Regions from separate parts of the Dyadobacter fermentans DSM 18053 genome, predicted to be linked through region 2. Evidence: riboswitches for the same ligand, from Rfam matches in the RefSeq annotation. Region 2 holds a riboswitch; each other region holds the start of a gene.
What was found. A riboswitch is a leader RNA that binds a small molecule or an ion and turns the genes downstream of it on or off. The one in region 2 is predicted to bind cobalamin.
Positions count from the first base shown of each region.

Region 1 (2,269 bases), 3.4 Mb from region 2:
TCGACGGCAAAGCCTTCGACCCCCAGGCCGAATGCGACCGCGTGAACAAGATCGTCGAAAGCCTCGGCGGCCTCGACCTGATCGTCCTCGGCGTAGGCATGAACGGCCACCTCGCGCTCAACGAGCCCGGCACGTCGTGGGACAGTTACGCCCACATTTCCGAGCTCGATCCGGTTACGGTCGAAGTAGGGCAAAAGTATTTCCAGCAGCCCACCGCCCTTACCCGGGGCATTACCGTCGGCATTCGTCACATTCTCGACGCCAGCGCCGCTATCCTGCTGGCCTCCGGCAAAGCGAAGGCATCGGTTATCCAACGGGCGCTCGCATTCCCGGTTTCAAAGGACTTCCCGGCAACGGTTTTGCAGAATCACCTGAATGCAGAGTTCATACTGGATGCCGATGCGGCGGAGTTGATTTAGTAATAGTGAAATCACTTTTCAGACCGCTTTTTCGATCCCAATTCAGATATTTTATCCAGCCGAAACCTTTAATTTCTTCCTACTTCACTGAATTCGCAGGCCCTTTTACCGCTGAATGACGGTTGCGCCTAAATTTGACGCAGTTCTTTGTGAACGCCCGTCAATCGGGATGGTGGTTTTTGCCTTTGGTGCCCTCAGCCAAAATCGAGCAAAACAAAAAGGAACCGTGTGCAATTCACGGGCAGTCGTGCTACTGTAAGTATCCGCTCTGAGCATTCAGGGCCTGTTTTTACCCTCGCGACCCATTGCAGCGCCCCGGCGCGGCGAGAAGGGCGGTGAAAATGATACAAGCCAGGAGACTTGCCATCATCCTCAATGGCTTTTCCCTCACGGATGGGGAGCAGTCAAGTATTGATTTACCCCATTTTTTGGCAGTACCACAGGCTTCCGGCTGGTTCGGGGGGACTGTATCGGTTCGTTTTCGCAGGAAAGCTGCGTGTTGCCGCCATGGAATGAAGTACCGGCCAGCGTCCGCAACAGGCGTTTTTGTCGGGATGGGGGGTGTTTTCACAGGGTTTTTATTAACTCTTTAAACACAAAAAAGTATGTTGTCACACAACCTCGGCTACCCGCGCGTGGGCAGCCACCGCGAACTCAAAAAGGCCAGCGAACAGTTCTGGGTCGGCACTATCGACCGCGATGCATTGCAGAAAGTCGCCCGTAAGCTTCGCCACCAGAACTGGGAAACGCAGCAGAATGCAGGCCTTGGCCTGATCCCTTCCAACGATTTTTCGCTCTACGACCATGTGCTCGACACGTCGCTCATGGTGGGTGCCATTCCCGAGCGTTATCATCAGTTGCTCGACGGCAAATCGAACAAGGAGCTCGACCTTTACTTCGCCATGGCGCGCGGTTATCAGAAGAACGGGCTGGATATCAATGCCCTGGAAATGACCAAATGGTTCGATACCAATTACCATTACCTCGTGCCGGAGTTCGTGAAAGGCCAGCGGTTCAAGCGGTATTCGGAGAAGGTTTTGCTCGAATTTGAAGATGCATTGCATAAAGGCATCGTGACTAAACCCGTGCTGCTGGGGCCGGTTACCTATTTGATTTTGGGTAAAGAAAAGGAAGCTGGTTTCGATCGGATTGATTTGATTGATAGTCTTTTACCTGTTTATATATCTATCCTGAAAGAGCTTTCCGCACGAGGTGCCGAATGGGTGCAGCTCGACGAGCCGGGGCTTGTTCTGGATTTAAATGAAAAAGAAAAGCTTGCCTTCCTGAGCGCATATAGCCAGATCCGGGAAGCACTGCCAAAGCTGCGCATTCTGGTAACGACCTATTTTGGGCCGCTGGAAGATAACCTGGCCATTGCAGCCGCATTGCCGGTGGACGCCTTGCACCTCGACCTGACGCGCGGTGCCGAAACGTTACCTCAAATCCTGGCCGATGAATCATTCGTTTCTTCCACTAAAAAACTTTCGCTGGGCGTGATCGACGGCCGGAATATCTGGAAAAACGATTACCGAAAGTCGCTCGAATGGATTGGGGCTGCGGTAAATGTGCTGGGCGAAGAGCGGGTGTGGGTTGCGCCGTCGTCGTCGCTGCTGCATTGCCCTTATGACCTCGATTTGGAAAAGAATGAAGCGGTGCTCACGCCGGAAATCAAGAACTGGATGGCATTTGCCAAACAGAAGCTGGCGGAAGTCACCACCTTAGCAAGGCTCTCGACGACAGATTATGCGCATGATAGTGCATTTACCGACAACCAAAAAGCGATCGAAAGCCGTCGCAAGTCTGCATTGATCCACAAGCCGGTGGTAAAAGCGAGGGTAAGCGAAGTGCAC
Region 1 is NC_013037.1:3,479,218-3,481,486, reverse strand. It holds gene DFER_RS13915 (glucosamine-6-phosphate deaminase) at 1-419, shown strand, start outside; cobalamin riboswitch at 581-801, shown strand; gene metE (5-methyltetrahydropteroyltriglutamate--homocysteine S-methyltransferase) at 1,025-2,269, shown strand, end outside.
Region 1: linked by a shared signal. The riboswitch ahead of metE (5-methyltetrahydropteroyltriglutamate--homocysteine S-methyltransferase) and the one ahead of DFER_RS00495 (TonB-dependent receptor) in region 2 are both predicted to bind cobalamin.

Region 2 (2,269 bases):
TGTTGGTATTTGACCCCGAATGCCGGAAGCCGTCGGTGTCCGACATGCCGAAATCCACGCGGTAGCGCAGCTTATCGCTGATTGCCCCGCCCGCACCGGCACGGATTCTTCTTGTATTAAAGCTGCCATAACTAGCCGAAAAGTCCGCCTTAAAGCCCGCAGTGGGCCTTTTTCTGACGATATTGATAATGCCGCCCAATGCCGAATGTCCAAACAGCACGGAAGCCGGCCCTTTCAGTATTTCTATGGATTCCACATTGGCCAGGTTCGTGTTCGGCGCGCTGGTGGAAATGTTGTGCCGCTCATCGCGCACGCCATCCACCAAAAGCACGAAGTTGGAAAAACCGCGGATTGTAAAATGCTGAAAGCCGCCGTAGGTGTTGTTGGCCCGCACGCCTGTCGTATTTTTCATGGCCTCGCCCAAATCGTCGATACCGCGCTGTTCGATCGTTTTTGCCGATATGGTGGAAGTGGTGATGGGCATATCGCGCAGCGGGACGTCGATTTTGTTAATGCCCGAATAAGCCTGGCGCCGCGCGGTACTGATCACGACCTCGGAAAGCTCGTTGGTGCTGGTATTGAGTTTGTAATTCAATTCCAGCGCCTGGCCATCTTTGAGAACGATATTTTGCTTTTTTGCCTCATGGCCCACGCCGGTGGCAACGAGCGTGTAGCTTCCTGCCTGGACGTTTTTAATGTCAAACCGGCCGTCCGCGTCGGTTACGGCCGCATAGCTGGTGCCTTCCAGCCGCACGCTGATCCCGGCAATAGCATCGCCTTTTTCGCTTTGAATGGAGCCTGTCACCCGCCCCGGCGCAGCGCCGAAACTGGGAAATGAACACCATAACAGGGCGAATGAAATGAGTAGTAAAAATGAATTTTTCGCCTCCCTGCCGCTAGTCCGCGAGCAGCAGAATGTAGATGTTTGCATACTTTTAACTGATGGTTAGATGAGTTAAAGTCTCTTGCAGTATTTCAGGAAGCTTTCTTGGAACAACGGGGAACGGTCACGCAGGGGCGTAGTGGTTTTGTGATACCAAAACCATCAGACACAACAGATCCAGACCGACATACTTTATTCCGCGAAAGCGTCGACAACGTGAAAAGGCAGGTCTCCTGACTTGTAACATTTATATCATCCTTCCCAGAGCAATGATTGAATTTTGAATGAGTGAATAATTTAAATACTATTCATTTATTCAAAAATCAGTCAGTTATCTCCAGTGGATATAACCGATATAAACTTGAAGTGTTACTTACAGTTGCGCGACAGCTCGTGAATTGCACACGATTCCCTATTAATCTGCTACTTAGCAAAACCTTTCCCGATGGAAAATGAAAGAAAAGAACTTTTTAAGGGTGTAAAGATAAAAAGCACGGTGGCAATCACCACCATGCTTTCATGATTACTGACAAGTTTACATTTTTGCTGGCCGCCCGCCAGGCTAATGTGGTTTCTGATGCGCGGGGTTGCTTACGAACCGCTCGTCTGTCAATGTTGCCAGAAAGGCGATGATCTGGGTCTTCTGGACAGCACTGAATGCGAAGCCCTGCTGCGGGATGCGGCCATCGAGCGTGGCCGAATGCTGGATGCCGTTTGAATAATGGTCGAGCACCTTTTCGAGCGTGGGTATGCGGCCGTCGTGCATGTAGGGTGCTGTGAGCGTTACATTGCGAAGCGACGGCGTTTTGAATTTGCCCAAATCACCCTCGTCGTAGCTGATCCGGTAGCGGCCCATGAAGATTCCCTCGTGATCCTGGTTGTCGAAACGGCTGTCGAGCCCGTTGTTGTGGTAGCCGTTGTCCGTGAAAAGCTCGCCGGAATGGCATCCCTGGCAATGCTGCCGGACCAGCGCCAAGCCCGACATTTCTTCCGGAGTGAGCACTGCGCCGTTGCGTCCTAGCCGGAAATCGTCGTACCGCGAAGTCGCCGAAACGAGTGAGCGCTGGAACTGCGCGAGCGCTTTGGCCACATTCTGCGAGGTTATGCCTGCCGAAAAAGCCTCCTGGAAACCCTTCACGTACGACGCATCCGCATTGAGTTCATCCACCAGTTCGTACAAATCCTGGGCCATTTCGTCATGGGCGGTGAGCGGCCCGAACGCCTGCGATTCCAGGTTAGTCGAGCCGCCGTCCCAGAAAAGGCCGTTGGTCGCCCAGGCCAGATTGAACAGCGCCGGTGCATGCCGCAGCAACTGCGTGTCCGACACGCCTGATGTGCTAAGCGCGACCCCGTCGCTGAATGCCTTGGCGGGATCGTGACAGCTTG
Region 2 is NC_013037.1:116,775-119,043, reverse strand. It holds gene DFER_RS00495 (TonB-dependent receptor) at 1-931, opposite strand, end outside; cobalamin riboswitch at 1,090-1,339, opposite strand; gene DFER_RS00490 (cytochrome-c peroxidase) at 1,446-2,269, opposite strand, start outside.

Region 3 (2,269 bases), 600 kb from region 2:
CCGTTTTCACAATACTGGCGTATGCTATCGCGCATGGACTGGTTGCCCGACAATTGTTCCGCAAACAGTTCGGGATAGCCTCCGGGCAGGTAAAGCAGGTCGGTTTCGGGTAAACCGGCGTCATGCACCGGGCTGAACCATTGCACGTCGCCAAATGCCCGCAGCGTTTCCACATTCTGATGGTATAGGAAAGAGAATGCCTCGTCCCGTGCAATTGTAATGCGGAGTTTCGGGGACTGACGCGGCCATGCAATAGTTTGATTTTCAATATTTAAAATCTTTTCCTGAACGGACAGTGCTCCTGCATCGTCACTTGAATGCTTACTGGAAGTGATTTCAAGCAAACGATCAAGATCCACCGTCTGCGGGATAACTTCCGCCAGCCGCCGGATAATTTGTTCGTAATTGGTTTCGGTGGAAATACGCAGGCCCAGATGCCGCGAAGGAATATGCAGCGCCTCGTTCCTGGGCAGGTAGCCAAGGGCTTCCACACCAGCATCGGCGCAGGCATCCTGCAAAAACCGGTAATGCGATTCCGTACCCACAAAATTGAAGATCGCGCCTACGACCCGAATGCCCGCATGGAAATTTTTCAGCCCGTAAATGAGCGGCGCCGCGGAATAGGCCATCGACTGCGCATTAATCACCAGCACCACCGGAATATCGAGCAACGTCGCTATTTCCGCGCTGCTGCCTTTCATCTTGTCGGCCCCATCGAAAAGCCCCATCACGCCCTCGGCCACGCTCACGTCCGCCTGCGAGGCATAATGCGCGTATACCGCCCGCATGTGCGCCTCCGAAGCCATGAACGTATCCAGGTTCACGCCCGGCCGGCCGGCGGCATTGGTATGGTGGATGGTATCGATATAATCGGGCCCGCATTTGAACGGCTGCACACCAAACCCACGGTCGCGCAATGCCCGCAGCAATCCCAGCGTCAGCGTGGTCTTGCCCGAGTTGCTCGACGGAGCAGAGATCAGGAAACTGGATTTTGAAACAGACATATTCACCATCGCTGAATTCAAAGTATGGACAACTTCAAACGCATTCGATAGTAAAGAAAACAGAAAGGCATTCCCCGGGACGAGATGTTACCCGGTGATCGTCGGATTGCCGGGGCGGGCGAAAATCCGATGAATATCCAAACGAGACCCTGCTTCATACCGCGAAAGCATTGTCAACAAGGAAAGGATGGGTGTTCTGGCTTAGGTCATCGAATCGATAACCCTTTACAGTTGCGCGACAGCTCGTGATTTCCACCACATGGGTGGCCCCGACGATTCCCCCGTAATGCGTTGATACGCAGTACCATTTCCTGTTGGAGAAGTATGTTAAAGAACTTTTTGTGCCGTAAAGGTAACGGTATTCGGGTATTTTTCTGGCTTATCTCCGACAAAAACACCTAGCTTTGCAACATTCATTGGTTCGCGCCTCCGGCGTGATTAAAAGGGAATCCGGTGCAAATCCGGAGCAGTACCCGCTGCTGTAAGTTCACTAACGATGCTCTTGTCTGATGTCACTGGGATCGAAATTTGAATGATCGAATGACTGAATGATTGAATGATTGAATAGAATTTATTCGGTCATTCAATCATTCAGTCATTCAATCATTCCCCCGGGAAGGCGCAAGAGTTGAACGAGCCAGAAGACCTGCCGTTGAATGTTCCGGTTTTGCTTTCGGGAAGAAAGGCAAGAGGAAACGGCGGGCTGCATGGCGGCTTCGCTCTTCCCTGCATTCTCCCATAAGTTATTTTCTAATTTATGCGGAAATCCAAATGATTCAGTATCTGCTAATTGACTCGTTGCTGCTTGGCGTGCAGCATTCCTTCGAGCCCGACCACATGGCCGCGGTTTCGGTTCTTGCCACAGAAGAAAGTGAAGGTCCGGACCGGCGGGGCACAGCCCGGCCGAGCGCGGCCCTCCGGTGGAAACTCATCTGGCGGTCGTCGCATTGGGCGCTCGGGCATTCGGTTACGCTCATTTCGTTTGCCGTGCTGGTGCTTTTGCTCAAATCCACGCTATCCCTGCAAGTGGCCGATCAGGTGGAGTTGCTCGTAGGCCCGCTGATGATCTGGTTGGGCATTCTGGCGATCCGTCGGAATTTCCGGACGCAAAAGCCCGCTGCCACTGTCCAGGAGGGCAAGGTTAGCCGTTCGTTCTGGGTGGGAATGGTTCATGGCCTGGCCGGGACCGGCGGTGCTTGTGCCGTGGCGCTTACGCTGGCGGCGCGGGATGCCACCACGGCTGTGTGGATTATCGTCCTGCAAAG
Region 3 is NC_013037.1:6,483,109-6,485,377, reverse strand. It holds gene DFER_RS26765 (cobyrinic acid a,c-diamide synthase CobB) at 1-1,004, opposite strand, end outside; cobalamin riboswitch at 1,174-1,328, opposite strand; cobalamin riboswitch at 1,405-1,672, shown strand; gene DFER_RS26760 (hypothetical protein) at 1,776-2,269, shown strand, end outside.
Region 3: linked by a shared signal. The riboswitch ahead of DFER_RS26765 (cobyrinic acid a,c-diamide synthase CobB) and the one ahead of DFER_RS00495 (TonB-dependent receptor) in region 2 are both predicted to bind cobalamin.